DNA from 2 places in the Anaerobacillus sp. QJM3NY_17 genome. Region 2 is predicted to be linked to the other one. Evidence: a T-box and tRNA genes for the amino acid it is inferred to sense, from the RefSeq annotation. Region 2 holds a T-box; the other holds one or more tRNA genes.

Region 1 (4,352 bases), 380 kb from region 2:
CTGACACCTGCCCGGTGCTGGAAGGTTAAGAGGAGGGGTTATCCCTTACGGGAGAAGCTCTGAATCGAAGCCCCAGTAAACGGCGGCCGTAACTATAACGGTCCTAAGGTAGCGAAATTCCTTGTCGGGTAAGTTCCGACCCGCACGAAAGGTGCAACGACTTGGATACTGTCTCAACGAGAGACCCGGTGAAATTATAGTACCTGTGAAGATGCAGGTTACCCGCGACAGGACGGAAAGACCCCATGGAGCTTTACTGTAGCCTGATATTGGATTTTGGTACAGCTTGTACAGGATAGGTAGGAGCCATAGAAGTCGGACCGCCAGGTTCGATGGAGGCGTCGGTGGGATACTACCCTGGCTGTACTGACATTCTAACCCAGCACCGTGATCCGGTGCGGAGACAGTGTCAGGTGGGCAGTTTGACTGGGGCGGTCGCCTCCTAAAGTGTAACGGAGGCGCCCAAAGGTTCCCTCAGAATGGTTGGAAATCATTCGCAGAGTGTAAAGGCACAAGGGAGCTTGACTGCGAGACCTACAAGTCGAGCAGGGACGAAAGTCGGGCTTAGTGATCCGGTGGTTCCGCATGGAAGGGCCATCGCTCAACGGATAAAAGCTACCCTGGGGATAACAGGCTTATCTCCCCCAAGAGTCCACATCGACGGGGAGGTTTGGCACCTCGATGTCGGCTCATCGCATCCTGGGGCTGAAGTAGGTCCCAAGGGTTGGGCTGTTCGCCCATTAAAGCGGTACGCGAGCTGGGTTCAGAACGTCGTGAGACAGTTCGGTCCCTATCCGTCGCGGGCGCAGGAAATTTGAGAGGAGCTGTCCTTAGTACGAGAGGACCGGGATGGACACACCGCTGGTGTACCAGTTGTTCCGCCAGGAGCATAGCTGGGTAGCTACGTGTGGAAGGGATAAGTGCTGAAAGCATCTAAGCATGAAGCCCCCCTCGAGATGAGATTTCCCACAGCATGAAGCTGGTAAGATCCCTTAGAGATGATGAGGTAGATAGGTTCGGGGTGGAAGCGTGGCAACACGTGGAGCTGACGAATACTAATCGATCGAGGGCTTAACCTAAAAACGAAAAGCGAAGTAAGCCGTTTAAATCCGACAACCGTTGGAGGCTTTTGAGTCAGACGCGCTTTATGCGTCAGAATCAAAAGGTGAAACGATCGAGGATTTGGCTTATGTAGCTGGACATATTGGAAAGTTGTGCGTGCTATCTAGTTTTCAGGGAATAAAATTTTCCTTGAAAAACATGATGGAATATAGTATGATATATTTTGTCGCTGGTAAATCACGAAAGTGAAATCCAGTCCTTAGTCTGGTAATGATGGCGAAGAGGTCACACCCGTTCCCATGCCGAACACGGAAGTTAAGCTCTTCAGCGCCGATGGTAGTTGGGGGATCTCCCCCTGCAAGAGTAGGACGTTGCCAGGCTGATATTATTCCACAGTAGCTCAGTGGTAGAGCTATCGGCTGTTAACCGATCGGTCGTAGGTTCGAATCCTACCTGTGGAGCCATGGAGAGCTGTCCGAGTGGCCGAAGGAGCACGATTGGAAATCGTGTAGACGGTCAAAGCCGTCTCGAGGGTTCGAATCCCTCGCTCTCCGCCACTAGCATACATAATAGCAGCAAGGGCCCGTTGGTCAAGCGGTTAAGACACCGCCCTTTCACGGCGGTAACACGGGTTCGAATCCCGTACGGGTCACCATTATATATCATTTCTACTTTGTGGAGGATTAGCTCAGCTGGGAGAGCATCTGCCTTACAAGCAGAGGGTCGGCGGTTCGAGCCCGTCATCCTCCACCATTATCTAAGGTCCCGTGGTGTAGCGGTTAACATGCCTGCCTGTCACGCAGGAGATCGCGAGTTCGATTCTCGTCGGGACCGCCATTTATATTTTAACATTATCGCGGGGTGGAGCAACAAGCGATACTTCCTTGAAACAGCAACGAGTTGTTTCGACGGATACGCTTCGAAGCATAACCTTGTAGAGAAAGAAACAGTGCACAGCGTAATGAGCAGGTGCAGCATAATTACATTCACATTATCGCGGGGTGGAGCAGTTCGGTAGCTCGTTGGGCTCATAACCCAAAGGTCGCAGGTTCAAATCCTGCCCCCGCAACCAATTATATTTTAAACATGGCTCTGTAGCTCAGTCGGTAGAGCAGTGGACTGAAAATCCACGTGTCGGCGGTTCGATTCCGTCCGGAGCCACCATGTTGCCGGTCTAGCTCAATTGGTAGAGCAACTGACTTGTAATCAGTAGGTTGGGGGTTCAAGTCCTCTGGCCGGCACCATTTTCTCGAAATGAGATCAAATTCCATTGCACTTTCATAAAATGTGTATTACAATGGTAATTGTCAATTTGGAGGGGTAGCGAAGTGGCTAAACGCGGCGGACTGTAAATCCGCTCCCTCAGGGTTCGGCGGTTCGAATCCGTCCCCCTCCACCATCTTGATAGGGGTATAGTTTAAAGGTAGAACAGAGGTCTCCAAAACCTCCGGTGTGGGTTCGAGTCCTACTACCCCTGCCAATTTTAAATTTTTATGGCGGTTGTGGCGAAGTGGTTAACGCACCGGATTGTGATTCCGGCATTCGTGGGTTCAATTCCCATCAGCCGCCCCATTTTTGGGCTATAGCCAAGCGGTAAGGCAACGGATTTTGATTCCGTCATGCGCTGGTTCGAATCCAGCTAGCCCAGCCATTTTTGTTGCGGAAGTAGTTCAGTGGTAGAACATCACCTTGCCAAGGTGGGGGTCGCGGGTTCGAATCCCGTCTTCCGCTCCATTTTAAAAAGGCGGCATAGCCAAGTGGTAAGGCACGGGTCTGCAAAACCCTTACGCCCCGGTTCAAATCCGGGTGCCGCCTCCAATCTTAATATTTTTTCTTAAAAGTCCTGCCGGAGTGGCGGAATTGGCAGACGCACAGGACTTAAAATCCTGCGGAGGGTGTACCTCCGTGCCGGTTCGAGCCCGGCCTCCGGCACCACTTATTTTTCTGCCTGAATTGAATATGGTATTTTGCCGGTGTGGCGGAATTGGCAGACGCGCACGACTCAAAATCGTGTTCCGAGAGGAGTGTCGGTTCGAACCCGACCACCGGTACCATTACATACGTTATTACAAGACTTCAACGTTCTCGTTGAGGTCTTTTTTGTATTCTTTTTAATTCCTTGTCTTATTTGATATCACTAGTTTTCAATGACTCACTGAGCAAATTCCTGCTCATTTAAAAGTAGAGGTGATAAAATACAAGTATAAGATAGATAAAACAATTTACTGAAAGAGTGATTCGATGAGAATTGAAGTATGGTCCGATTTCGTTTGTCCATTTTGTTATATAGGAAAAAGACGTCTTGAAAGTGCGCTTCAGGCTTTTCCACAGCGTGATCAAGTAGAAGTTGTCTTTAAAAGCTTTGAACTTGATCCTAATGCGAAAGAATCGGATGGGGAAAGCATGGCTGAGCTTCTAGCAGCGAAATACAATGTCAGTCTAGAACAAGCTCAGGCTATGTGTGAGAATATGAGGCAGCAAGCTGCTGGAGAAAACCTAACGTATGATTTCGATAAAATGATTCCAACGAATTCATTTGATGCTCATCGTCTTGTTCACTATGCGACAGAGCATGGTAAAAGTAATGAAATGTCAGAACGTCTCTTTTATGCCTTCTTTACCGAATCGAAAAATATTGGTGATCATGAAACGCTTGCATCACTTGGTGAAGAACTTGGGCTAGACGCTGCGGATATAAAACGTATGCTAGGGACTGAAGAATTTACGAAAGAAGTTCGCAACGATGAAGCTATGGGAAGTCAGCTTGGCATTCAGGGCGTACCGTTCTTTGTATTTGACGGTAAATATGCCGTGTCAGGTGCTCAGCCTGTTGAAATGTTTGAACAGGCCGTTGAGAAGGCCTGGGGAGAAGGAAATAAGCTTGAAGTAGTTGGTGGCAATGCAGAAGCGTGTTCTGCTGACTCTTGTGATCTTCCTAAATAAAACGTAAGAAAGCTCTCTTATTGTAAAGAGAGCTTTTTCTTATGCGTCTGTATTTTCTTGTTTAATCGTTTTGTAAGCTGAATCAAGGTTGCGAATGCGACGAACTATTTCTGAGTTTTTGTTAAGGTTGTCATAGATCATTGATGAAACAACTGATCGATAATAGCTATTCATTGCTTCTAATTTTGAAAATACATCACGATTCTTTTGTATGTATTGGCGAAAATTTTCTTCGAAAAATGGTGTTGAGAATGGTTCCATATGATTTCTCCTTTCTGTCTGTCATTCTGATTATAGGGTGATCGTCATCAGGACGTCAAACGGATTATGAAGAGTAAAATTCTATT
Region 2 (4,352 bases):
TAAGGCAGTTCTCTAGGTATTCAACAAATGAGCGACGATTTGGTAATGACGTTAAGGCATCAAAATAAGCCATTTGATGGTTTTTTTGCTCTGCTGCTCTTTGCTTCGTTATATCTTTTGTAATAGCATAGATCCGATCAAGACGATCATTTAAATAAATGGGAACGAACGTCACATTTAAATCGTTTATCCCTCCGTCAAACGTAAAGACCTTCGTATTGAAACTGACAGCCTGCCTTGTGTCATGCACCGAAAGAAAATAGTGACTCACTCTCTCTAATTCTTCACTTTCGAAAAAATCCATTGGATTTACATGACTTAATTCATCTTTTTTCACACGGAATAGTTTTTCACCTGCCGGATTGAGCGAACGGATTTTTCCATCTACTGTCAAAGTGAGGATCGCATCAATGCTATATGTAAGCAGTGATCGTAAACGATAGTCATTACCCTTCATCTCAATTGACTGCTTAATCAATTTCCGTTCAGTCACAACACCAAAAATCAAAATCGTTTGAACGCACAACGTACCGACGGCAATAGCAATGGAAAGAGCGGACGTGTCTAATCCTTCTACAACTGGTTGATGATGTACTTTAGACATATAGAAGGTCGCAGCTTCAAGTCCAACGTAATGCATCCCCGCAATAGCAATTCCCATGATTCCCGCACTGCCTATCTTTAGTAAAATTAAGTGACGGTATTTTTGGGATCTAGAAAGGGTAAAGGCTAGTTTTAGCGCTGTAAATGAAGCACACATAGCGATAAGTGTTGAAAGAACGAGCAACCAATCATTGTAAACGATCTTAACATTTTCCATCGCTTCCATACCTATATAATGCATAGCGATAATAGCCCCAGACATAAAGATCGTTCCAACAACTAACCTTTTAATCGTTAGCTCCTTCCCTCCAACTGCGACAAGAGCAATGAAAGATCCAAAGAAAGACGCGCAAGTAGATAGAGCAACAAGGGGAACATCATAGGTCATTGGCATCGACATTGAAAAAGCAAGCATGCCTATAAAGTGCATCGACCATATTCCAACTCCCATTGCGCCAGCCCCACCAATGACCCATACCCATTTGCGAATCCCTTTCGAATAAGAAACTCTACCTGCGAGATCTAGCGCACTATATGAAGCAAAGACCGCGATGACTACTGACAGTAAGACGATCCACCAATTATATTCTCCTATCATTTCAATCATAGTGTTGTGCCTCCGAAGTTATCATAAGAAATCTATATATGATCTTTATCGGCATATAGGAACAATACGTTAAGTTTTCTAGCTTGCTATCGTCGAATGCCTAGCTTGCTTTTCACATCTTTCAAGAACGGCTGCGCTTTAGCTCTTGCTTTCCTTGCTCCCTCTTCAAGAATTTGGTCAAGCTCATCTCTATGAGCCATATAGTAACGGTACTTCTCTCGAGGTTCAGCTAAGAAATCATCCATAACATGAAAAAGTTCTTTTTTCGCTTCTCCCCATCCGATCCCTTCTTTGAATTTTTTCCTCATTTCAATCGTTTCGGCATCACTAGCAAATTCTTTATAAAGTGCAAATACCGTTGATGTATCCGGATCCTTTGGTTCTGTTGGGTCAGAAGAATCCGTTGTAATACGATTAACTAACTTTTTAAGCTTATCTGGCTCTTCAAACAATGAAATCGTATTGTGATAGCTTTTACTCATTTTCCTACCATCAAGCCCAGGAAGTACGGACGTGTTTTTATCGACAATATAGCTTGGCAACGTGAACGTTTCTCCAAATTGAAAATTAAAAGCAGCGGCTATATCCCTTGCGATTTCCACATGCTGAATCTGGTCTTTGCCTACAGGGACGAAATCGGTTTGAAACATTAGAATATCAGACGCCATTAAAATGGGATAAGTGAATAACCCCATATTCACCCCTTCATCCTCTTCGCGATCTCCCTCACGATTTTTCTCCACAATTGCTTTGTAGGCATGCGCCCGATTCATTAATCCTTTAGGGCTAAAACAAGCCAAAATCCACGATAATTCAAAGATTTCTGGTACATCCGATTGACGATAGAGAATCACCTTTGTTGGATCAAGTCCAAGTGCAAGCCACGTAGCTGCAATCCCGTACGATAATTCTTCCATCTGCTGCTGATCTCGAATTTTCGTCAATCCGTGGTAATCTGCGACAAAATAAACAGGGTCAAGTTCCTCATTCATCGCTTGTTTTAAAGCTGGTTTAATCGCTCCAATGTAATTGCCTAAATGAACTCTTCCAGTCGGCTTAATACCTGTTAAGATCGTCTTTTTCATATGTCCCTCCATCATTTTAGACAACACAAAAAGCCCCTCATCCTCTAAAAAGGACGAGAGACCCGTGGTGCCACCTTTATTCGTTTACAAACGTAAACGCGCTTACCCCTTACAGAATGAAACCTATTTCAATAAGGTGTCTCTTGTATCGGTAAGACGTTCCGCCGAATCCTACTTTACTGTTCAGTTCGGTAGCTCAGAAGCCCATTCATCTGTTGCGCACACTGGTTTTCACCTACCACCAGCTCTCTAAAGTGCCGCTCAAGACTACTCTTCTTCTTCATTGCCTAGTTATTTTTTCTTATTCTATCGTGACGCTTATTTGAAATCAATACATTTCCTGATTTTCATTTGAATATTTCTTCTTACTCAGGTACATGATTGACTTATATGCTTATTTCTACACTTAAATAACAGTTGCTCTATAGCATTCTCGCATTTCGAAAGGAGATTATGATGAACGATCTACACTCATTCAGCTGGTATGCTGCTCGGATTAAGAAACACCTTCCACCTGAAGCTTTTAAGCCTGTTCCAGTACGACTCTTCGGGGGATTTACATATCTCGTCATCACATTGACCTGTTTCTTAATCATTGCCTCCAATCCTTTACCTACCCTCATAGCACTTGTCTTTTCATTTATGATAGGCGCTTGCTTTGCCGGACTTGGTTTTCTTGGCCATGAAATTCTACATGGAACAGTTGTAAGAAATGCCTTGCTACGTGATATTCTAGGCGCGATTGCGTTTTGGCCATTAAGTACTGGCCCAAAACTTTGGAGAAAATGGCACAACCTAAATCACCATGTACATACTCAGCATGATGCTAATGATCCAGATGCATGGCCAACCCTAGAACGTATTTCGAGAATGAAAATGTTCAAATGGATTTACGGACTCCCGTTATTTATCCGTTCGTTCTTTGCTTTTATTTCATTAACGGTTCAATTTACCGCCCATTCGATTAAAATGTTTTTTACTTATGTAAAAGAATTTGCGCCAAAAAAGCAACGTGACGTTTTTCTACAAATGATTTTGCCCTGGGTAACATGGATCAGTCTTATCTTCGTGATCGGAATAAGGAATTGGATATTTGCTTATTTCATTCCACTTCTCATCGCAAACTTTATCGTAATGGCTTATATCTCAACAAATCACAGATTAAATCCATTAACACCTATCAATGATCCGCTTGCGAACAGTCTCACCGTTACAGTACCAAAAATAGTGGACATCCTACATTTCAACTTCTCGTATCACACAGAGCATCATCTGTTTCCAGGGATGAATCCGAAATATTATCCACTTGTGAAAGAGCATATTAAAACAATGTGGCCAGAACGATACCACGAGATGCCAATGACAAGAGCCCTAATCACTCTCTGGCATACGCCTCGAGTTTATCATGAACAGACAAATTTAATTGATCCCAGAACGAGTGAGACATACGGTTCATTAGGTAACAAGCTATACCCAAAATCCATACTCCAAAAAAAGACAACAGATTGAAGGAGCTTGTTCAATCTTTCTATACAAGAAAAGGCTGATTTAAAGGTAATCAGCCTTCTTGCGCATTTATTATTCAACCCGTGCTCCTTCAACAGGAATTCCCTGCTGAATACAGCTTATGTTCCGAGAATTAGTAGCCTCCTCCAACAAAAGCTGCACCTACGATGATAAGGAGAATAAACAGCACTACAATTAGAGCAAACCCACTGCCGTAACCGTATCCCATGGAGTATGACCTCCTTTCCATCTTGGATTACTTCATACTATGCAGCTTCCTATTGAATGGATGGGCATTCGTTTAGTTTTATCGTTACTTTTCTAACCATATTGTTAAGCATAAGGCAGTTGCCTACAAGAAAGAATGCTAATCGAACAAGAATTTCGAAGCAACGTTTACCAATGACTCTTGCTCCGTTTTCTAAATTTCTCAACATTTTAAATCTGCTTGATTATATAAGTATATGCTTATATAATGATTTGTGGAGGTGAAGAAATGGAGAACACTATGATTGAAATCGATCAGGCTGCTTCTGTCCTTAAATTACTTG

What was found. A T-box is a leader RNA that pairs with one kind of tRNA and senses whether it is charged. The one in region 2 lies ahead of AC0VYV_RS04765 (tryptophan--tRNA ligase), so its partner is inferred to be a tRNA-Trp.
Region 1: it has a tRNA-Trp gene. The T-box ahead of AC0VYV_RS04765 (tryptophan--tRNA ligase) is inferred to sense a tRNA for this amino acid. The anticodon was not compared.

What each region holds. Positions count from the first base shown of each region.
Region 1 is NZ_CM149685.1:499,373-503,724, forward strand. It holds rRNA gene AC0VYV_RS02690 (23S ribosomal RNA) at 1-1,079, shown strand, start outside; rRNA gene rrf (5S ribosomal RNA) at 1,326-1,442, shown strand; tRNA gene AC0VYV_RS02700 (tRNA-Asn) at 1,452-1,526, shown strand; tRNA gene AC0VYV_RS02705 (tRNA-Ser) at 1,528-1,619, shown strand; tRNA gene AC0VYV_RS02710 (tRNA-Glu) at 1,643-1,717, shown strand; tRNA gene AC0VYV_RS02715 (tRNA-Val) at 1,740-1,815, shown strand; tRNA gene AC0VYV_RS02720 (tRNA-Asp) at 1,824-1,899, shown strand; tRNA gene AC0VYV_RS02725 (tRNA-Met) at 2,058-2,134, shown strand; tRNA gene AC0VYV_RS02730 (tRNA-Phe) at 2,151-2,226, shown strand; tRNA gene AC0VYV_RS02735 (tRNA-Thr) at 2,231-2,306, shown strand; tRNA gene AC0VYV_RS02740 (tRNA-Tyr) at 2,377-2,461, shown strand; tRNA gene AC0VYV_RS02745 (tRNA-Trp) at 2,469-2,542, shown strand; tRNA gene AC0VYV_RS02750 (tRNA-His) at 2,559-2,634, shown strand; tRNA gene AC0VYV_RS02755 (tRNA-Gln) at 2,639-2,713, shown strand; tRNA gene AC0VYV_RS02760 (tRNA-Gly) at 2,722-2,796, shown strand; tRNA gene AC0VYV_RS02765 (tRNA-Cys) at 2,806-2,880, shown strand; tRNA gene AC0VYV_RS02770 (tRNA-Leu) at 2,908-2,997, shown strand; tRNA gene AC0VYV_RS02775 (tRNA-Leu) at 3,032-3,116, shown strand; gene AC0VYV_RS02780 (DsbA family oxidoreductase) at 3,304-4,005, shown strand; gene yvfG (protein YvfG) at 4,045-4,266, opposite strand.
Region 2 is NZ_CM149685.1:874,968-879,319, reverse strand. It holds gene AC0VYV_RS04770 (EAL domain-containing protein) at 1-1,210, opposite strand, end outside; gene AC0VYV_RS04765 (tryptophan--tRNA ligase) at 1,297-2,295, opposite strand; T-box leader at 2,342-2,588, opposite strand; gene desB (Delta(10) desaturase DesB) at 2,752-3,804, shown strand; gene AC0VYV_RS04755 (YjcZ family sporulation protein) at 3,935-4,030, opposite strand; gene AC0VYV_RS04750 (ArsR/SmtB family transcription factor) at 4,298-4,352, shown strand, end outside.